One region of the Pseudoduganella sp. R-31 genome, then DNA from elsewhere that is predicted to be linked to it. Evidence: predicted binding sites of a transcription regulator. Region 1 holds the regulator's gene; the other holds the start of a gene.
The links. Region 1 encodes FNR, which switches genes on or off when oxygen is low (the NO sensors DNR and NnrR bind a similar motif). Its sites were predicted from a motif close to TTGATNNNNATCAA; they were not measured.
Positions count from the first base shown of each region.

Region 2: a site for FNR is predicted at 4,088-4,101, ahead of paaX (phenylacetic acid degradation operon negative regulatory protein PaaX). Genes of this name have one in related genera too.

Region 1 covers NZ_CP183986.1:3,616,473-3,626,478, reverse strand. Annotated here, with positions in the region: gene ACN9MY_RS16570 (ABC transporter ATP-binding protein) at 1-665, shown strand, start outside; gene ACN9MY_RS16565 (DUF1854 domain-containing protein) at 658-1,122, shown strand; gene ACN9MY_RS16560 (aldo/keto reductase family oxidoreductase) at 1,131-1,991, opposite strand; gene ACN9MY_RS16555 (LysR substrate-binding domain-containing protein) at 2,088-2,987, shown strand; gene ACN9MY_RS16550 (bacteriohemerythrin) at 3,053-3,439, shown strand; gene ACN9MY_RS16545 (MerR family transcriptional regulator) at 3,485-3,934, shown strand; gene ACN9MY_RS16540 (carboxymuconolactone decarboxylase family protein) at 3,888-4,259, shown strand; gene fnr (fumarate/nitrate reduction transcriptional regulator Fnr) at 4,320-5,093, opposite strand; gene ACN9MY_RS16530 (response regulator) at 5,195-5,830, opposite strand; gene ACN9MY_RS16525 (response regulator) at 5,823-6,926, opposite strand; gene ACN9MY_RS16520 (response regulator) at 6,923-7,336, opposite strand; gene ACN9MY_RS16515 (sensor histidine kinase) at 7,333-8,823, opposite strand; gene ACN9MY_RS16510 (TraR/DksA family transcriptional regulator) at 8,998-9,258, shown strand; gene ACN9MY_RS16505 (hypothetical protein) at 9,255-9,902, opposite strand; gene ACN9MY_RS16500 (ATP-binding protein) at 10,002-10,006, shown strand, end outside.
Region 2 covers NZ_CP183986.1:6,149,594-6,159,599, reverse strand. Annotated here, with positions in the region: gene ACN9MY_RS28070 (DUF2145 domain-containing protein) at 1-464, opposite strand, end outside; gene ACN9MY_RS28065 (hypothetical protein) at 468-863, opposite strand; gene ACN9MY_RS28060 (helix-turn-helix domain-containing protein) at 996-1,727, shown strand; gene ACN9MY_RS28055 (M14 family metallopeptidase) at 1,729-2,856, opposite strand; gene paaX (phenylacetic acid degradation operon negative regulatory protein PaaX) at 3,130-4,065, opposite strand; gene paaA (1,2-phenylacetyl-CoA epoxidase subunit PaaA) at 4,188-5,177, shown strand; gene paaB (1,2-phenylacetyl-CoA epoxidase subunit PaaB) at 5,189-5,473, shown strand; gene paaC (1,2-phenylacetyl-CoA epoxidase subunit PaaC) at 5,485-6,237, shown strand; gene paaD (1,2-phenylacetyl-CoA epoxidase subunit PaaD) at 6,237-6,782, shown strand; gene paaE (1,2-phenylacetyl-CoA epoxidase subunit PaaE) at 6,787-7,863, shown strand; gene paaG (2-(1,2-epoxy-1,2-dihydrophenyl)acetyl-CoA isomerase PaaG) at 7,982-8,773, shown strand; gene paaH (3-hydroxyacyl-CoA dehydrogenase PaaH) at 8,776-10,006, shown strand, end outside.

The DNA of each region.
Region 1 (10,006 bases):
GCCATTCCGGCTCCGGCAAGTCGACCCTGGTCAACCTGATCTGCCGCTTCTACGACGTGGCGGAAGGCGCGATCCTGCTGGACGGCGTCGATATCCGCAACTACGCGGTGTCGGACTACCGCCGCAATATCGGCCTGGTGCTGCAGGAGCCATTCCTGTTCTTCGGCACCATTGCGGAAAACATCGCCTACGGCAAGCCGGAAGCCACCCGCGAAGAAATCATGAAGGCCGCCCGCGCAGCGCACGCCCACGACTTCATCCTGCGCCTGCCGCAGGGTTACGATTCGATGGTGGGCGAGCGCGGCCAGGGCCTGTCGGGCGGTGAACGCCAGCGTATTTCGATTGCGCGCGCGCTGCTGATCGATCCACGCATCCTGATCCTCGACGAAGCGACTGCATCGGTGGACTCGGAAACGGAAAAAGAAATCCAGAAGGCGCTGGACAACCTCGTCGCCGGCCGCACCACGATTGCCATTGCGCACCGTCTCTCAACGCTGCAACGCGCGAACCGCCTGGTGGTGATGGACCGCGGCAAGGTCGTCGAAGAAGGCCCTCATGAAGAACTGATGGCCAGGGAAGGCGCCTACTACCGCCTCTACCAGGCGCAGGCACGTAACGTCGATACAGACATGGATGACAAGGCAAAGAGCCGTGAAGATGATTAATTTTACTTTGAGCCGGGACAGCTTCGGTAAGCTGAACCTGATCGACGCCAACGGCGTGCTGCATGAAGGCGTGTCGCCGGTACGCGCGTTTCCCATCCAGGCGCCGGATGAAGGCCTGTCGCTGGTAAACACCGACGGCAAGGAAGTGGCCTGGCTGGATCGTATTTCCGACCTGTCGCCGCAACTGGCGGACATTGTGCGCGAAGAACTGGCCGGCCGTGAATTCATGCCGGTCATCCAGCGTATCGTGGACGTGGGCAGCTATGCCTGCCCTTCCACCTGGAGCGTCGAAACCGACCGCGGCGATACCACCTTCGTGCTGCGCGGCGAAGAAGATATTCGCCGCATCGGCAGCGTTTCCTTGCTGGTGTCGGACAGCCACGGCATCCACTTCCTGATCCGCGACCAGTTCGCGCTGGATAAGCACAGCAAGAAGATCCTCGATCGATTCCTCTAAGCGCGCCGCTAGCGCGCCATGCCATCCAGTTCCGCCAGGACCTCGCCGGGCAAATCGAGCGCCTGCGCGGCAAGGTTCTCCTTGAGGTGGGCAATCGAGGTGGTCCCCGGAATCAACAGCACATTCGGCGACCGGTACAGCAGCCAAGCCAGGGCCACCTGGTTCGGGGACGCGCCCAAGCGGGCGGCGACACGCGACAAGGTAGACGACTGCAGCGGCGAGAACCCGCCCAAGGGGAAGAACGGCACGTAGGCGATACCATCGCGTGCCAGTTCATCAATCAAGGCGTCGTCATTGCGGTGGGCCAGGTTGTACTGGTTTTGCACGCACACGATCTCGCACATCCGCCGGCCCTCGGCTACCTGGGCATGGGTCACGTTGCTCAAGCCGATGTGGCGTACCAGGCCTTTGCGCTGCAGCTCGGCCAGCGCGGCAAGCGGCTCTTCGATCGAGCCCTCAGCCGGCTGCATCGGATCGATCATCAGGCGCAAATTGACGACATCCAGTTTGTCGAGCCCCAGGTTGCGCAAGTTGTCATGCACGGCCTGTTCCAGTTCAGCAGGCGAACAAGCCGGCAGCCAGGAAGAATCGGCGCCGCGCCGGGCGCCAATTTTCGTGGCAATCACCAGGCCATCGCGGTAGGGGCGCAAGGCTTCGCGGATCAATTGGTTGGTTACGTGCGGGCCGTAGAAATCGCTGGTGTCGATGTGATCGACACCGGATTCAACCGCCGTGCGCAAGACCTTCAATGCGCCTGCTGTATCGGCCGGCGGCCCGAAAACATGCGGCCCTGAAAGGCGCATGGCGCCGTAACCCATGCGATTGACGATCAGGTCTCCGAGGCAGTAAGTGGATGGTTGCTGGGACATGGTAGAGCTCCTTTTCAATGAGGTTCCCAGTCTAGAAGCGAATCGACCGTTCGATAAGCCGGTATAATCAAAACAGCCCGTACGAAAATTTGCACAATGCGCGTCGATCTTGCCGACCTGAATGCTTTCATTGCCGTTGCACGCGCCCAAGGCTTTCGCGATGGCGCGCGTGCGATGGGCGTCAGCGCATCCGGTCTCAGCGAAGCGGTGCGCCGCCTGGAAGCCCAGTTGGGAGTGCGGCTGCTGAACCGCACCACGCGCAGCGTCACCTCCACTGAAGCGGGCAAGCGCCTGCTGGCGCGCCTCCAGCCCGCCCTGTCAGAAGTCGATGCCGCCCTCGCCGAAGTGAACGGCTTGCGCGACCGGCCAGCCGGCAGATTGAGGCTGAACGTCCCCATCAGTGCAGCACGACTGGTATTGCCGGCCATCGTACCGGCGTTCCTGGCCGCCTATCCCGACATACAACTGGAAATTGCCGCAGAAGAGGGCCTCGTCGACGTGCTTGCCGCGGGCTGCGACGCAGGCATTCGCTATGACGAGCGCCTTGAGCAGGACATGATCGCGGTACCCATCGGCCCACGGGTCCAGCGCTTTGCCGCCGCTGCCGCGCCTGTCTACCTCGACAAACGCGGGCGGCCCGACCATCCGCAACAACTGCTCCAGCACGATTGCTTGCGCATGCGCTTTGCCGGGCGCGCCGTACCGCCATGGGAATTCAGGCGCGATGGGGAAACCGTGAAAGTCGATGTCAACGGCCCCTTGCTGGTGGAGCCATCCGGTGCCGTTGAACTGATCGTCGACGCGGCCAAGGCAGGAAGCGGGGTCATCTATCTGTTCGAAGACTGGCTGCGCCCGCACCTGGACAATGGCGCCCTGGAAGCGGTGCTGGAACCCTGGTGGCAATCCTTTACGGGCCCTTTCCTCTACTACCCAGGGCGCCGGCTGGTTCCGCCGCCCTTGCGCGCCTTCATAGACTTTGTCAAAAGTGAAAATTGACATGGATCATGTGCCCGAATTTTTTCCAGCGGCACAATTGCGGTTCGACACTACTGGAGAACCCCATGGATTCCATCGTCTTCGGGCCGGACCTCGCACTGGGCATTCCCGTTCTCGACCAGTCGCACCGCATCGTCTTCGACATGCTCGACGCCATGGAAAGCCTGCCCCGTCCCGCCTTTGACGCAGCCTGCCGCGACCTGGCAGCTGAATTCATGGAACACCTGCGCGAAGAAAACAGCCTGATGGAGCGCATCGCCTACCCGGCTGCCCAGGCCCACCGCGCAGCCCATGGCTACTTGCTGGAAAAGGTCGCCCGCACCCTGCGCCTGCTGAAGGACGACGAGGAAGCCACGGCACGCGACATCATCCGCACGCTGCCGGACTGGCTCGAAGCCCACATCAACACGATGGACCTTGCGCTCGCAGTTGCGGCTTCCCGGTTAGAGTAATAAAGTGCTTGACTTAGAGTGCACTCTAACTTTTACGATCACCCCATGGAATCGCACCTGAGCATTGACGAAGTCGCCAAACGTACCGGCCTCACAGCCTACACCCTCCGCTATTACGAGCGCATCGGGCTGATTGCCCCGGTCAATCGTGCAGCGGGCGGCCGGCGGCGCTATGCGGCCTCGGACCTTGCCTGGATCGAATTCCTGCTGCGTCTGCGAACGACCCATATGCCAATCGGCAAAATGCAGTCATTCGCAAAACTTCGCGGCGCTGGGGACTCGACGGTGCCGGAACGGCGCCGGATGCTGGAAGAGCATATGCAGAACGTGCTCGCCGAAATCGAGGCGATGCAACAATCTGCAGCATCATTGCAGGCCAAGATCGAGTATTACCGCTCCCTGGAGCAGTCCCTGGCGTCGAATCCAACCACCGATGGAGCACATGCCAATGAACACCGAAAGCCGCTACGAGCGCGGGCTCGCAAAACTGCGTGAAGTCGACGGCCAGGCCGGCGACCGCGTCGTGCAAAGCCTGGAAGATATTGCGCCCGATTTCGCCCGCTACCTGATCGAATTCCCCTTTGGCGACATCTATTCGCGCCCGGGGCTTGACCTGAAATCACGCGAGATCGCTGTGGTGGCCGCGCTGACCGCCATGGGCAACGCTGCGCCCCAGCTCAAGGTGCACATCCACGCCGCCCTCAACGTCGGCGTCAGCCGCGAAGAGATCGTGGAGACCATCATGCAGATGGCCGTCTACGCCGGCTTTCCGGCTGCGCTCAACGGCCTGATGGCCGCCAAAGAAGTGTTCGCGCAATAAAAAAGGGGCAGCAAGAGCTGCCCCATACACCCCCTACAGGTGAGAAAACTGGTAAGCCGGTCAGGCGACAGCGAGTTCCTGCGCCATGCCGCCGGACGACATGGCCTCGAGCCTGGCGCGGTCGGTAATGCGCAGATCGCGGTTGCTCAGGACGATCGAGCCATCCTGGCGCAGGCGGGCCAGCTGGCGGCTGACGCTTTCCACGGTCAGGCCCAGGTAGCCGCCGATATCTTCACGCGACATGCGCAACTGGAAGCTGGTCGAAGAGTAGCCGCGCTGGGCGTAACGGCCAGCGAGGTTCAGCAGGAACATGGCCAGCCGCTGTTCGGCGCGCATATGGCTCAGGAACAGCATCACCGACTGCTCGCGCTGGATTTCGCGGCTCATGGTGCGGTGGAACTGCTGCAGCAAGCCGGGAATCTGCATCACCAGCTCTTGCAGGCGGTTGAAGGGGATCTCGCAGACTTCACTGTCCTCCAGCGCCACGGCATTGCAGGAATGCTGGCCATTGCCGATGGCTTCCATGCCCAGCAGGTCGCCGGCCATGTGGAAACCGCCAATCGTCTGTTCGCCGCGCTGGTTCACCTGCACGGTCTTGAAGTGGCCGAAGCGCACGGCATACAGGCTGTGGAAGCTGTCGCCGGTCTTGTACAGCGGCTCGTCGCGGTTCACGCGGCGGCGGCGGGAAATGATCTGGTCAAGGCGAGCAACATCTTCGTCGGCCAGGCCCTGTGGCAAGCAAAGGCGGTTGAAGCTGCACAGCGAGCATTTGGCTGCGACTGGTGCGCAGGATTTGGTGGCGTTTGCAGGGGTGATTGGGATGACCGGGCTCATTTTGCTGCTCCTTGTTTTCGATGGAAGCAGTATCGCGCCCGGCGTCATTTCCCGGTATCAAGCATCCTGTGTAGTTGCTGTAGTGGTTCCCCTACAGCCGCTCAGATCAGCCCGTGCTCGAGGGCATAGCGGGTCAGCTCAGCATTCGTGGACATGCCCATTTTCTCGAGGATGCGGCTGCGATAGGTTGTCACAGTGTTAGGACTGAGATGTAGTTTTTCCCCTATGCGCACCAGGGACTCGCCCTGGGCAATCAGTTTGAAAACTTCCAGTTCGCGGTTGGAGAGCTCTTCGTGGTCGCCGCTCGGGCCGCCGCCGACCAGGGTTGCCAGTTTTTCAAGCAACGCCGGGCTCACGTGCTTGCCGCCCGAGGCAGCCTTGCGCACGGCCTCGATCAGGGTCGCCGTCGGCGCATCCTTGGTCAGGTAGCCGGAGGCGCCCGATTTCAGCGCGCGCACCGCGTAAATTTCCTCGGAATAGGTGCTCAGCACCAGCACCGCCATGCGCGGGCATTCGCTGCGCAGGGTCTTCAACAGGTCCAGGCCATTCTTGCCCGGCATCTTGATGTCCACCAGCGCCACGTCGAAACTGCGCTCGGCCACGCGCTGCATCGCTTCGACGGCGTTGCCGGCCTCGCCCTCCACGCTGATGTCGGGCGCCGTGCCCAGCATGAGGCGCACGCCATTGCGTGCAATCGCATGGTCGTCGACCAGCAAAACGGTGATCTTGTCACCCATTCTTGTCCTCCAAAGGCAGCCGCAGCTGCAGGGTAGTGCCCTGCCCGGCCTTGCCGCTGATATTCAGTTCGCCGGCAAAGCGGCGCGTGCGCTCGTGCATGCCGAACAAGCCCCACGATTCCCGGTCGGACAAGCCGGCACTTTCGATACCCTTGCCATTGTCTTCCACCCGCAGCACCACGTTTTCGCCGTCAATATCCACGATGACGCGCGCCTCGCTCGCTTCGGCATGGCGCACCACGTTGGTCAGCGCTTCCTGCGCGACGCGGAACAACATGGTGCTGCGCTCCGCATCGAGCTCCAGCGCCTGCGCCTCCGGCGTGATATTGCAGGTGCATTGCAAGCCGCTGCGCTGCGCCACCTGTTCCGCATACCATTCCAGCGCAGGCCAGATGCCCAGCTGGTCCAACACGCTTGGACGCAGGTCGGTAATCACGCGGCGCACGGTCTCTATCGCATCTTGCGCCAGCTTGGCCGCATCCTTCAACAGTGGGTCCGATTGCTCGCCGCCGCGCTCGATGGCGACCGAGATATAGGCCTTGATGCCGGTCAGCAGGCCGCCCAGTTCATCATGGATTTCCTGGGCGATGCGGGTGCGTTCGTGTTCCTTCAGTTTTTCCTGGTACGCGGCCAGTTCACGCAGCTCTTTCTGCGACTGCCGCAGCACCTGTTCAGCCAGTTGTTTCTCGTCGATCAGGCGCTGCTCGCGCAGCAGGCGGTCGATGGCGCCCGCCAGGAAGTCGAGGTAGCGGCCGTCGTTGTCCTTCACCAGGTAGTCGCGCGCGCCGCGGCGCATCGCTTCCGCCGCAACGGTGGCACTGTCGGCGCCGGTCAGCATCATCACCGGGATATTTGGCTGGGGTTCGCCGCGGTCTGCCGCGAGACGTGCCAGGAATTCAAGCCCGGTCAGGTCGGGCAAGTGATAATCGAGCAGGATGCAGTCGGGCTCTTCGCGCAAGGCGATATCCAGGCCTTCCTGGCCACTTTCCGCTTCCAGCAATTCGCAGTTGAAGCCCGGCGCCTGCGCAAAGGCGCGGCGGCAGGCGATACGGTCAACGATATCGTCTTCGACGATAAGGACCCTTACCCTGTTCATGGCAGCTCGCTGATCGTCCAGTACAGGTTGATGGAGCGGACCACCTCCACGAACTGGCGGTAGTCCACCGGCTTGGTCATGTAGCCGGCGACACCCAGGTCGAAGCTGCGCATCTTGTCCTGCTGTTCTTCCGACGTGGTCAGGACGATGACCGGGATGCGGCGCAGCAGCGGGTCCTGCTTGACGTTCTGCAGGAACTCGATGCCGTTCATGATCGGCATGTTCAGGTCCAGCAGGATGATGCATGGCTGTTCGTTGCCCGGCTCGCGCAGGTATTCCAGCGCGGCCTCGCCGTTTTCCGTCGCCACGACACGGTTGCTGACATGGACTTCCTTCAGCGCGCGCAGGATGGTCATCACGTCGACCTGGTCGTCCTCCACCAGCAGGATCGGCTTGCTCGTATTATTCATGCGTTATTCTTTCTTTTCTTTGGCAGGGTGAAATAGAAGGTCGTGCCCTTGCCCAGCTCGGACTCCAGCCACACCCTGCCCTGGTACATTTCCACAATTTTTTTCACCAGCGCCAGGCCGACACCCGTGCTTTCAACCCGGTCGCGCGGCGCCAGCGTCTGGAACAGCTGGAAAATCCGTTCAAAATGACGCTCCGCGATGCCGGGGCCGTTGTCGCGAACGTGGAAGCGCCACTGGCTGCCTTCGTCGGCCCAGCCCACTTCGATTTCGCCTTCCGGCTTGTCCATGTACTTGACCGCGTTGGACACCAGGTTGTGGAACAACTGCTGGATGCGGGTCGGTTCGCCGGCAACTGTCGGCATGCCGGGCATCACGGTAACCTTGATATGCGCCGGAACTGCCAGCAGGTCAACCACTTCGGCCACCAGCTGGTCGAGCTGCACCGGCACCACGGCTTCCTTGATGCGGCCCACGCGCGAATACTGCAGGATGCCGTCGATCAGGGCACCCATGCGGTGGACCCGGTTGATCAGGAGCCGCATGTGCTCCTTGCCTTCTTCATTGAACTTGTCGGCGTAATCATGCGCCAGCCAGTCGGCCAGCGAGCCGATGCCGCGCAGCGGCGCTTTCAGGTCGTGCGACACGACGTAGGCAAAGTTGGTCAGTTCTTCGTTGGCGCTGGTGAGCTCCTGCAGCAGTTGCTGCGCCTTTTCTTCGGCGTGCTTGCGCTCGGTGATGTCGCGCACCAGTCCAGTGAACATGCGGCGCCCGCCCAGCCACATTTCCGTGACGGCCAGGTCCATCGGAAAGATGCTGCCGTCGCGGCGCAGGCCCTGCACTTCACGGCCCTTGCCGATGATGCGCTTTTCGCCGGTGGTCATGTAATGCTGCAGGTAGCCGTCGTGCGCTTCGCGGTGCGGCGCCGGCATCAGGATCTTGACGTTGCGGCCCAGGACTTCCGATTCCGGATAGCCGAACATGCGCTCTGCGGCCGGGTTGACCCGTTCGATGATGCCGTGCTCGTCGATCGTGATGATCGCATCGACCGCTGTTTCGAAGATCGCGCGCATGCGCGCTTCGCTTTCCTGCAGCGCGTGTTCGGCCTTCTTGCGGGCGCTGATATCGTGGATGGTCGCCATCACCATCGGCTGGGTGCCATTATCCTGCAGGGGCGACAGGCTCACCTCGACCGGGAACTCGGTGCCGTCCTTGCGGGTGGCGAACAGTTCGAATCCGGCCCCCATGGCGCGCGGATGCGGGCGTTCGAAATAGCTGCCGCGCAGGCCAACGTGGCCGTGGCGGAAGCGTTCGGGAATCAGCGATTCCAGCGACTTGCCTTGCAGTTCGCCCGGCTCATAGCCAAACAGGTTTTCCAGCGCCGGGTTGACCAGGATCAGTTGGCCTTCCTTGTCGATGATCAGCATCGCGTCCGTCGCCGACGCCAGCAGCCATTGCAGGCTGCGTTCCGCAATCGTTGAATGTGTCAAAGCCTGGTCCTGTCGGTGGTCAAATCCAGTCATCCTAAGATTGTAGCGTCCCTTGGGGCAAGAGGCCAAATGCGGCTCCTCAAGAATAAGGCGGTCAAACTTGACTTAGGTCAAGCGACACTGGTGACGCGGCGCAAGATGCCCGTTAAAGTGCCCCAAAAGTGGAGACTAGCCATGCTACCTGAAGAAATTGACCGTTGGACTGCCGTCCTGCGCCAGCGGCGCGAGGTACTGGCTGGCCGCGACTCTGCCGAAGTGGCGGCGATCGATGCTGCGCTGGAGCGTTTGCAGGCCGGGACCTTTGGCCAGTGCCTGCGCTGCGGGGGCGCGATCTCCGCGGGGCGCATGCAGGCCCAGCCTGGGGCCGCGACTTGCCTGGCATGCCAGGAACTCGCCGAACGCCAGCGCTCCTTCATCTCGCTTCCTGCCGCTTAACGCAGCTTCGACCTGTATGGCCTGCATGCCGGGCCTTCGCTTTCCGCGCCATTGCAGATATGCCGCCGGCACTCCACGGCGCCGCGCTCCCCAGGCCATGGGCAGCGCTTGAAGACTTCCGCGTACCTCTCCGGTTCGGCTACAAGCTTGCGGCGCAGTGCACTTTTCTTGCGTGGCGGCTGTTTGGCGCTGGCCTGATGCTTCGAGCGCGCAGTAGCGCCATTCCCAGGGCGCGCGCGGTGGCGCGGAGCCGCGACGGGCTTGCTTGCTGCGGGCTCCGTCACCGATGAACCCTCCAACGCCGACCCGCCTTGCCTGCTGGCGCCCTGCATTCCCGGTTCCGCAAGCGCCGGCGCCCGCGCCACGGCCTGCGGCCCTGGCGCCGCCTGCGCCCTGCCGCCATCCGGTGCAAGCGTGGTGGCGACTGCCATCAGGTCCCGTTCAATGCCTACGCGCTGCGCGAGGACGACCGCGCCACCCGCCAGGCCGGCCAGCAGCGCCCCGCATGACATCCAGAACACCGGCCCTTGCCACTCCAGCAGCCGCGCCCGCGACGAGCGGCCGGGACGCACAGGCGGTTCCGCGCCCGCATCCTGCGCCGGCGGCGGCTGTGGCTTTTCGCTGTCGTCTTGTTGTTCTGTCATACGCCAAACATAGCAACAATTACATGGGAATGTCGCATGCTTGTGGCTCACGTGACGCTTGAGCTAAGATAATTACTCCGGTGCAAATGGGCCACACCCATGAA
Region 2 (10,006 bases), 2.5 Mb from region 1:
GACAGCATGTTGTAGTGCGGCTGGTGCAGGCGTAGCGGCGTGCGCGAAGCCAGCACCTGCGCCAGCCGTTGCTGCACTTCCGGCGCAGGCAGCATCAGCTGCGCCTTGTACTCGTGCACCCCGGACAGGAAGAAGTTCCCCAGGCCATCGTTGAACAGGGCTGAATCGGCCGTGCCGCATTCGTTCAGCAACTGCACCACCACCCAGCGGCCTGCCGGATGATCTCGCCATGCCAGGCCGACGTGGGAATAATGCAAGCCATATTTGGACAGGTCCTGCCCGGCGCGTGCAATCACGGCCACTTGTGCGCCGCTGGCGTCAAGCGCCTGCATGCTGCGCTGGGCCAGGTCCAGGCCGCGTTTCACCTCTTCCACCGACATGGGCTTGTGTTCGCAGCTCTGGCCCGCGTGGGCCGCGCCGGCCATTGCACCGGCCAACGACACTGCAAGGATCAGGCGTCGCATGGCTTAGCTCACCTGGCTGTGATGCAGCAGTGCCTTGCCCGCCTCGTTCGGGATGAAGGCGATCACCTTGCCCGATACTACCAGCGCATGGCCGGCCGACATGGCCACAACGCTGATCGCGGTGCCGGCAACCATCGAGACGCCTTCCAGCGCCTTGCCGCTGAACTGCAAGGTAGCCTTGCTGCCGTCGCCTACCGCTTTGACCACGACCAACACGCTTTCGCCGACCGTCTCGACGGAATCGACTACCGGCGAGTTGCCGGTCATCATTGTCACCACGGATCCCGCCACGACAACCACGGCGGACAGGCCGCCGAGGCTCAGGGCTTGCGAACCATTCACCGCCTGGCTGCTGGCGCAAGCGACAGCAAGCAAGGCGGCGATCAGGGTGCGTTTCATTTTTTGCTCCACAGGTTAAAGGAGCGGCCATCTTGCTGCGTTGCCAGGGGCAGGGCAATTGCTTCGCGCACTGTAGCGCCGCGCCATGCTGGTGGTATCATATTGCGATACTTTATTGCAGGAAATTCAAGCATGTCCAACGTCATCCGCCTGGTCGACGCGCTTAAACGCCAGCTCAAGGCGCGCGGCATTACTTACGCCGCCCTGGGGCAGAAGATCGGTCTTTCCGAACCCAGCATCAAGCGCATGTTCGCGGCCCGCAATTTCACGCTCGACCGGCTGGAGCAGGTATTGGCTGTGCTGGAGATGGATTTTGCCGAACTGGCGCAAGCCAGCGCCGATACGCCGCATTTGATCTCGCAACTCACCTACGCGCAGGAGAAAGAAATCATCAGCGACACCAAGCTGCTGGTGGTGGCTGTGCTGGCGCTGAACCAGGTGCCGATCGAAGAAGTGGTGAAGAACTACAAGATCAGCGCCGCCGAAGCGACGGGCTGCCTGCTAAGGCTCGACAAGATCGGCTTCCTGATGCTCAAGCCGAACAACAAGGTGAAGCTGCTGGTGGCGCGCACTTTCAGCTGGCTGCCGAATGGCCCGATCCAGGGCTTTTTCCGCGACGAAGCGTACAGCGATTATTTCGATAGCCGCTTCGACGGCCATCATGAGGTGCAGCGGCTGGTGAGCGTGATGTTGTCGCAGCAATCGACACGCGCCTTGCTGGATCGCCTGAAGCAGGTGGCGGACGAATTCTCGCTGCAGCACCAGGATGATGCGCGGCTGCCGTGGGAACAGCGCCGCGCGGTGACCATCATGCTGGCAGCGCGCCCGTGGATACCGAAGGCATTCCGGGCGCTGCTGCGATAGTTTAGAAACGGCGCAGGGTGCGCAGGACAGGCTGCAGCACGTCCGCACCCAGCTTGGCGGAACGGGCGCCGTTCCAGCCAACCAGTTCATCCGGATCGTTGGCGTTGTCCTTGAACGGCAGTTCCAGGGTCAGCGACAGGCAGCCGAACAGGTGGGTGATGTGCGGCGAACCCATGGTCAACACTTCCGGGGTGTATGGCGAATCAGGATAGCCATGCTCGGACTGGAAGTCCGGCGACGCCAGCTTGAAGTCGGCGATGAACTTGTCCTGGGCGGCCTTCTGCTCCCTGGTGAAGTTCGGCAGGGCATCGCTGCCGGCCACGAAGACGTAAGGCAGGCCTTCGTCGCCGTGCACGTCCAGGAACAAGTCGCAGCCGATTTCCTTCATTTTCTCCTTGACCAAGAAGACTTCCGGCGAGCGCTCCATGGTCGGCTCGTTCCACTCGCGGTTCAGGTTCGCGCCGGCGGCGTTGGTGCGCAGGTTGCCGCGCACGGAGCCGTCCGGGTTCATGTTCGGCACGATGTAGAAGCAGGCATCCTGCAGGCATTGGCGGGCATATGGATTGGCGGCGTCGAGCAGGGCTTCGACCATGCCTTCCACGAACCATTCAGCCATGGTCTCTCCAGGGTGCTGGCGCGCGATGACCCACACCTTCTTTTCGGCTGCCTGGTCGCCGATCACCAGCATGTTCATGTCGCGGCCTTCCACGGTGCTGCCCAGGTCGACCAGTTCGGCCAGCGGGTGCAGTTGCGCGGAGTCCAGCAGGGACAGGTGGCGCTCCCACGAATACGGCTCGAAGTAAGCGTAGTAGATGGAATCGTGTTCCGGCGCGTGCTCGATGGTCATCACTTCGCCATCGAAGGAAGTCGGGACGCGGAACCAGTTGTCGCGGTCGTAGGACGCAACGGCGTTATAGCCCTTCCAGCCCTCGGCATAGGCAGCCTTGCCGGCATTCAGGAAACGGATGGTCAGCGGCACGGCCTGCGCGCCCTGCACACGGAAATAGAACCACTGGATGATGTCCGCATGCGAGTCCTTGCGGATATTGACATCGATATCGCCAGCGGAGGTAACGCTGACCACATCGATGGCGCCAGCGTCGAACTGGCTGCTGATCTTGATAGACATTGTGTGTCCTGTCGGAAAAATGAAGCGCCGTCGCGCGAAGCCCGACATGATACACCGAATGAAAGTCGGGGTCAGGTCTGGCAATCCGCCATTTTGGCGGATTGCCAGACCTGACCCCGACTTTCATCCTGTCAGCCAGGCCCCAGCCGCCAGGTCGTCCGGCAGCTTCATTCCCCAGCGCTGCTCGTATTGGGCCCTGCCCGGCAAACCAGGGGTAAGGACAACAGCAGGCTGGCAATCCCGATAGGCCGGACCATCCTACCTCCACGGTGATCAAGCTGATGATAGCAGGCCGCCGAAGCGCTGGTGGAAGCTGGTTTCGGGTTGCGGGGCGCTTGGATCTTCGCGTTGCAGGGCGGCGAGAATGTGCCTTTCGGCAGGGCCGGAAAGCTGGCGATAGAGCTGGCTGGCCAGTTCGTAGGCGCGGGCGCCGGGCCAGGGCTCGGGCAGCAGTTCGATTGGCAGTTGCGGGTCGTGCAGCTGTACGCGCCGGTAGGCGTGGATCAGCAAAGTGCGCAGCACGAAGGCTTGCTCGGGATCGATTTCGCCTGCCTCGGCCAGCAGGCCGGGCACGGTGCTGAAGTTGGCGACGAACTTCTCATAGCCGGCGGCCACTTCGCTCAGGTCCCAGCCTTCGGCCACCATCTCGCCCAGCGGCCGTGCGCGCAGGCCGGGCACTTCGCTGGCCTGTACCACATATACCTTCTGCAGCAGTCCAAGGCGCGACAGCAGGGCTTCCAGCGCCTCCACATCGCCGGCGGGATGGCCGGCGATGCCGGGCGCGATCACGCTGTAGCCTTCCCATAACAGCTCCTTGCGCAACTGGCTGCGCGCCGGGGCGTCGAGGCCATCGGCGGCCAGCACCAGGGTCCACTGGCCGTTCCAGTGCACATTCAGCGGCGCGTAGATGCGACGAAAGGCGCGGCTGAAGCGGCGCATGGCGTCGGGCGTGATGGCATAGCTGCTGCGGCGGCCGTCGCGCTGGGCGCCCAGCCAGCCTTCCTGCGCCAGGCGGAATACGGAGGTGCGCAGCAGGCGGTCGTTGACGCCGAAGGGAGCCAGCAGTTCGATCAAGCTGCCCGTCCACACCATGCCCCCGTGCGGGACGATGGCGTCGCCGAAGATGGTCATCACCAGCGATTTGGAGCGCGGCGGGTCGCTGGCCAGGAATTCTTCGATCCAGCCATTGATTTTCTGGTTTTTTTGCATAGACCGATTTTATACACTGTCATTGATCTAGATACAGAATTTTTAAATGACACACAAAATTCGTTTGCAAAGCAGTTTTTGTATCGTATTATGAAGCTATCCCGAACAAGGAGGCCCTCCTTATGTACGCACAAATGGTGGAAACTGGCCTGAAAAAGGTCCAGACCGCAGAAGATATGGACGCGCAGGAGCGCGAATTCCAGGCGCGCATCGACGCCGGCATCAAGATCGAGCCAAAGGACTGGATGCCGGAGGCTTACCGCAAGACCCTGATCCGCCAGATTTCCCAGCATGCCCACTCCGAAATTGTTGGACAGTTACCTGAGGGTAACTGGGTGACCCGTGCCCCGACCCTGAAACGCAAATCCATCCTGCTGGCCAAGATCCAGGACGAAGCCGGTCATGGCCTTTACCTGTACAGCGCCGCCGAAACCCTGGGCGTGTCGCGCGACGAATTGCTGGCGGCCCTGCACAGCGGCAAAGCCAAGTACTCGTCCATCTTCAATTACCCGACGCTGAGCTGGGCCGACATGGGCGCCATCGGCTGGCTGGTGGACGGCTCGGCCATCATCAACCAGATCCCGCTGTGCCGCTGCTCTTATGGCCCGTATTCGCGCGCCATGATCCGCGTCTGCAAGGAAGAGTCCTTCCACGCCCGCCAGGGCTACGACATCATGATGTCGCTGGCCAAAGGCACGCCGGAGCAGAAGGCGATGGCGCAGGATGCATTGAACCGCTGGTGGTGGCCGTCGCTGATGATGTTCGGCCCGTCCGACGCGGCCTCAGTCAACAGCGCGCAATCGAGCGCCTGGCGCATCAAGCTGTTCTCCAACGACGAACTGCGCCAGCGCATGGTCGACCAGACCGTGCCGCAAGCAGAATTCCTGGGCCTGACCATCCCCGACCCTGACCTGAAATGGAACGAGGAGCGCGGCTCCTACGACTTCGGCGAAATCGATTGGGAAGAATTCCACCAGGTCCTGAAGGGCAACGGCCCTTGCAACCGCGAGCGCCTGCGCACCCGCGTCAAGGCTTATGAAGACGGCGCATGGTTCCGCGACGCGCTGGTGGCGTACGCCGACAAACACAATAAGGAGCAGGCTGCGGCCTGAGAGGAGACAAGATGAGCAAAGAATGGCCACTGTGGGAAGTCTTCATTCGCAGCCAGCACGGCCTGGCGCACAAGCATGTGGGCAGCCTGCATGCTCCCGATGCGGAGATGGCAATCAACAACGCGCGCGACGTCTACACGCGCCGCAACGAAGGCGTGAGCATCTGGGTGGTGCGCGCTTCCGATATCGTTGCCAGCGCACCGGCCGACAAGGGCCCGCTGTTCGAGCCTTCCAACAGCAAGGTGTACCGCCACCCGACCTTCTTCCCGATGCCGGAAGAAGTGAAGAACCTGTAAGGCTTCCTGCTATGGATAACAAGGTCAATTACCTGCTGCGCCTGGGCGACAACGCCATGGTGCTGAGCCAGCGCCTGTGCGAATTGTGCGGCAAGGGCCCGGCGCTGGAAGAGGACATGGCGCTGTCGAACGTGTCGCTGGACCTGCTGGGCCAGACCCGCATGTGGTACACCTACGCCGCAGAACTGGAAGGCGCGGGCCGCGACGAGGACAAGCTGGCTTACCTGCGCGACGCGCATGACTACAAGAACGTGCTGCTGGTCGAGCAGCCGAACGGCAACTATGCACACACCCTGGTGCGCCAGTTCTTCTTCGATACCTGGCATTACTTCCTGATCGGCGCGCTGACCAAGAGCAGCGACCCGCGCATCGCGGAGATCGCCGAGAAGTCGCTGAAGGAAGTGACCTATCACCTGCGCCGCAGCGGCGACCTGATTGTGCGCCTGGGCGACGGCACCGACGTGTCGCACCAGTTCACGCAGACGGCGATTGACGAACTGTGGATGTACACCGGCGAGGTGTTCAACTACGACGCGGTGGATGAAGCCATGGTTGCGGAACGCGTTGCGCCCCCGGCTGCCATGCTGCGCGAGCAGTGGCTGTCGCACGTGTCGGATATCCTCGGAGAAGCGACGCTGGCCATGCCAGCGGCCGACGCCTGGATGCAGAAGGGCGGCAAGCAAGGCCGCCATACCGAACACCTGGGCTACCTGCTGGCGGAGATGCAGTTCCTGCAGCGCGCTTACCCGGGTTCGGAGTGGTGATGGACGCAGCGCGTGTCTGGACGCTGCTGGAGCAGGTCTCCGATCCGGAAATCCCTGTGATCTCCGTAGTGGACCTCGGCATCGTGCGTGATGTGCAGGTCACCGGGGCATCGTCCTGCGCGGTCACGATCACGCCGACTTACTCGGGCTGCCCGGCCATGCAAGTGATCGCCGACGCGGTGCAAGGCGCGTTGCACGATGCGGGCATCAGGCAGGTCGACATCATCACCCGCCTGTCGCCCGCCTGGACGACCGACTGGATGAGCGATTCGGGCAAGGCCAAGCTGAAAGGCTACGGCATCGCGCCGCCGGCACAGCGCGTGGTCGACATCAGCGGCCTGCGCGCCCCGCGCCCCTCCGCCGCGCCGTTGGATCCGCTGAAGGCCGGAGTTGCCCGCGGCGCGGTGTCGGCGCCGAAAGTCGTTTGCCCGCACTGCGGCTCCAGCCACACCGAAATCACCAGCCAGTTCGGCTCCACGCCCTGCAAGGCGCTGTACAAGTGCCTCGATTGCCGCGAGCCCTTTGACTACTTCAAGTGCCACTGACACCATGAGCAAATTCTATCCACTGTCCGTCGCCAAGGTGCAGCAGGAGACCCGCGACTGCATCGCCGTCACCTTCGCCGTGCCTGCCGAACTGCAGGAAAGCTTCAAATACCAGCAAGGCCAGCACCTGACCCTGCGCACGAACATCAATAACGAGGACGTGCGCCGCTCGTATTCGATCTGCTCCGCCGTGCAGGACGGCGCGCTGCGCGTGGCGATCAAGCGCACGCCGGGCGGCATGTTCTCGACCTGGGCCAACGAAGCGCTGAAGCCCGGTGCGACCATCGAAGTGATGCCGCCCATGGGCCACTTCAACGTGCCGCTGGATGCGGGGCAGAGCAGGAGTTACCTGGCTTTTGCGGCAGGCAGCGGCATTACGCCTATCCTGTCGATCATCAAAACTACCCTGATGACCGAGCCGACCAGCCGATTTACCCTGTTCTACGGCAATCGCGCTTCCTCGTCCGTGATCTTCAAGACGGAACTGATGGAGCTGAAGGATGCCTATCTTGAACGACTGAACATTGTCTATGTGATGTCGCGCGAGCAGCAGGATATTGAGCTGTTCAACGGCCGCATCACAAAGGAAAAAACCGAGCAGTTCCTGCAGCACTGGATCGACATCAAGGACTACGACACCGCCTTCATCTGCGGACCGGAAGACATGATGCTTGGTGTCTCCGCTGCCCTGCAGGAGGCTGGCATGCCAAAGTCGAACATCAAGATTGAGCTGTTCGCTGCAAGCATTCCAAAGCACCAGCACAAGCCGCGCGTGCAGGCCGATGCAGCACCGCACCTGACGGAAGTCACCGTGATCATGGACGGGAATGCGGCTTCGTTCACCATGGAGAAGGACAAGGAGTCGATCCTGGATGCCGGTTTGCGTGCGGGTCTCGATATGCGTTACTCCTGCAAAGGCGGCGTATGCTCTACCTGCCGCTGCAAGATGGTGGAAGGCAAAGTCGACATGGACGTCAACTACGCGCTGGAAGACTACGAGATTGCACGTGGCTTTGTATTGAGCTGCCAGGCGTTTCCGGTCACTGATAAAGTGATTATTGATTTCGATCAGGCTGAATAAAACCGGAGAACCGGTGTCAGACCCGCAGGGTCCGACACCCGGCCCGCGACCGCCGCGTATCAGTGTCTGACCCTGCGGGTCTGACACTGGTTTACCTGGTTTAAAAAGGAGACATGAATTGAGCTACGAGAACATCAAGTTTGAAATCGCAGAAGGCGTCGCCACCCTGACCCTGAACCGCCCTGATAAGCTGAACAGCTTCACCCAGGCCATGCACCTGGAAGTACGCGAAGCCCTGTCCCAGCTGCGCGCCGACAAATCCGTGCGCGTGCTGGTGCTGACCGGCGCCGGCCGCGGCTTCTGCGCCGGCCAGGACCTGGGCGACCGCGCAGTCGCACCAGGCGGCGCAGCAGTGGACCTCGGCGAATCCGTCGAAAAATTCTACGCCCCACTGGTGCTGGCGCTGCGCGAACTGCCGATGCCCGTCATCTGCGCCGTGAACGGCGTTGCTGCCGGTGCCGGCGCCAACCTGGCCCTGGCCTGCGACATCGTGCTGGCCGCCAAATCCGCCAGCTTCATCGAAGCCTTCTGCAAACTGGGCCTGATCCCGGACACCGGTGGCACCTGGCACCTGCCACGCCTGATCGGCCACGCCCGCGCCACCGGACTCGCCATGCTGGGCGAAAAGCTGTCCGCCGAACGCGCCGAGCAATGGGGCCTGATCTGGAAAGCGGTTCCCGACGAAGAACTGATGAGCGAAGCCATGGCCATGGCCAAGCACTTCGCTACCGCCCCGACCAAGGGACTGGCCTTCACCAAGCACGCGCTGCAAGCCAGCTACGGCAACACCCTGTCCGACCAGCTAAAGCTGGAAGGCGAAATGATGCGCGAGCTTGGCTACAGCCACGACTACCGCGAAGGCGTGGACGCCTTCATCAACAAGCGCACTCCAAACTTCAAGGGGGAATAAGCATGGCGGCTCTGGCGAAAGGCAGTGTCGTTGCCATCATCGGCAGCGGGGCAATGGGTTCCGGCATCGCGCAGGTCGCAGCGGCTTCCGGCTACACGGTCAAACTGTTCGACACCCGCGCGGAAGCGGTGGATAAGGCGATTGCCGATATCGGCAAGGTGTACGGCAAGCTGGTTGAAAAAGGCAAGATGTCCGGCGCCGATGCCGACGCCGCGCGCAGTCGCCTGCACGGCGTAGCCGGCCTGGCGGACGTCGCCGATGCAAAGCTGGTAGTGGAAGCCATTGTCGAAAACCTGGACGTCAAGCGCAGCCTGTTCGCCGACCTTGAAGGCATCGTTGCCGACGACGCCATCCTCGCCACCAATACTTCCTCGATTTCCGTCACCGCCATTGCCGCCAAGCTTCGCAAACCGCAGCGCCTGGTCGGCATGCACTTCTTTAACCCGGTGCCGCTGATGGCGCTGGTGGAAGTGATCAGCGGCCTGGCCACCGATGCCGCCGTGGCCGAAGCCGTGTACGACACCTCGATCGCCTTGGGCAAGAACCCGGTGCACGCTAAGTCTACGCCGGGCTTCATCGTCAACCGCGTTGCGCGCCCGTACTACGCCGAAGGCTGGCGCCTGCTGAACGAACAGGCCGCAGATGCCGCCACCATCGACGCGGTGATGCGCGAAGGAGGCGGTTTCCGCATGGGCCCCTTCGAGCTGATGGACCTGATCGGCCACGACGTGAACTACTCCGTCACCGAATCCGTATTCCGTGCCTACTACAACGACCCGCGCTTCACGCCGTCCGTGCTGCAGCAGGAAATGGTGAACGCGGGTTTCCTGGGGCGTAAGTCCGGCCGCGGCTTCTACGATTACAGCGAAGGCGCGGCAGCACCGCTGCCGCGCTCCGAAGCGCCGCAGCCGCTGCCGGAGTACATCGGCTACAGCTTCGAGCCGGGCGACCACACCGCGATCGCGACCACGCTCATCGAGCGCCTGAAGGCGCGCGGCGTTGCCGTCACCAAGCGCAATTCCGCCGAAGGTCACCGTTCGTCCGAAGCACCTGCCTTCCATACCAACGGCGCCGCCATCTACCTGACCGACGGCCGCACCGCCACCCAGCGCGCACGCGACGACAAGCATGACGACATGGTGGTGTACGACCTGGTATTCGACTTCAATGCTTCGCCGCGCATTGCCATCGCGTGCAGCGACCAGTGCAGCCCGCGCGCCATGGCATCGGCCA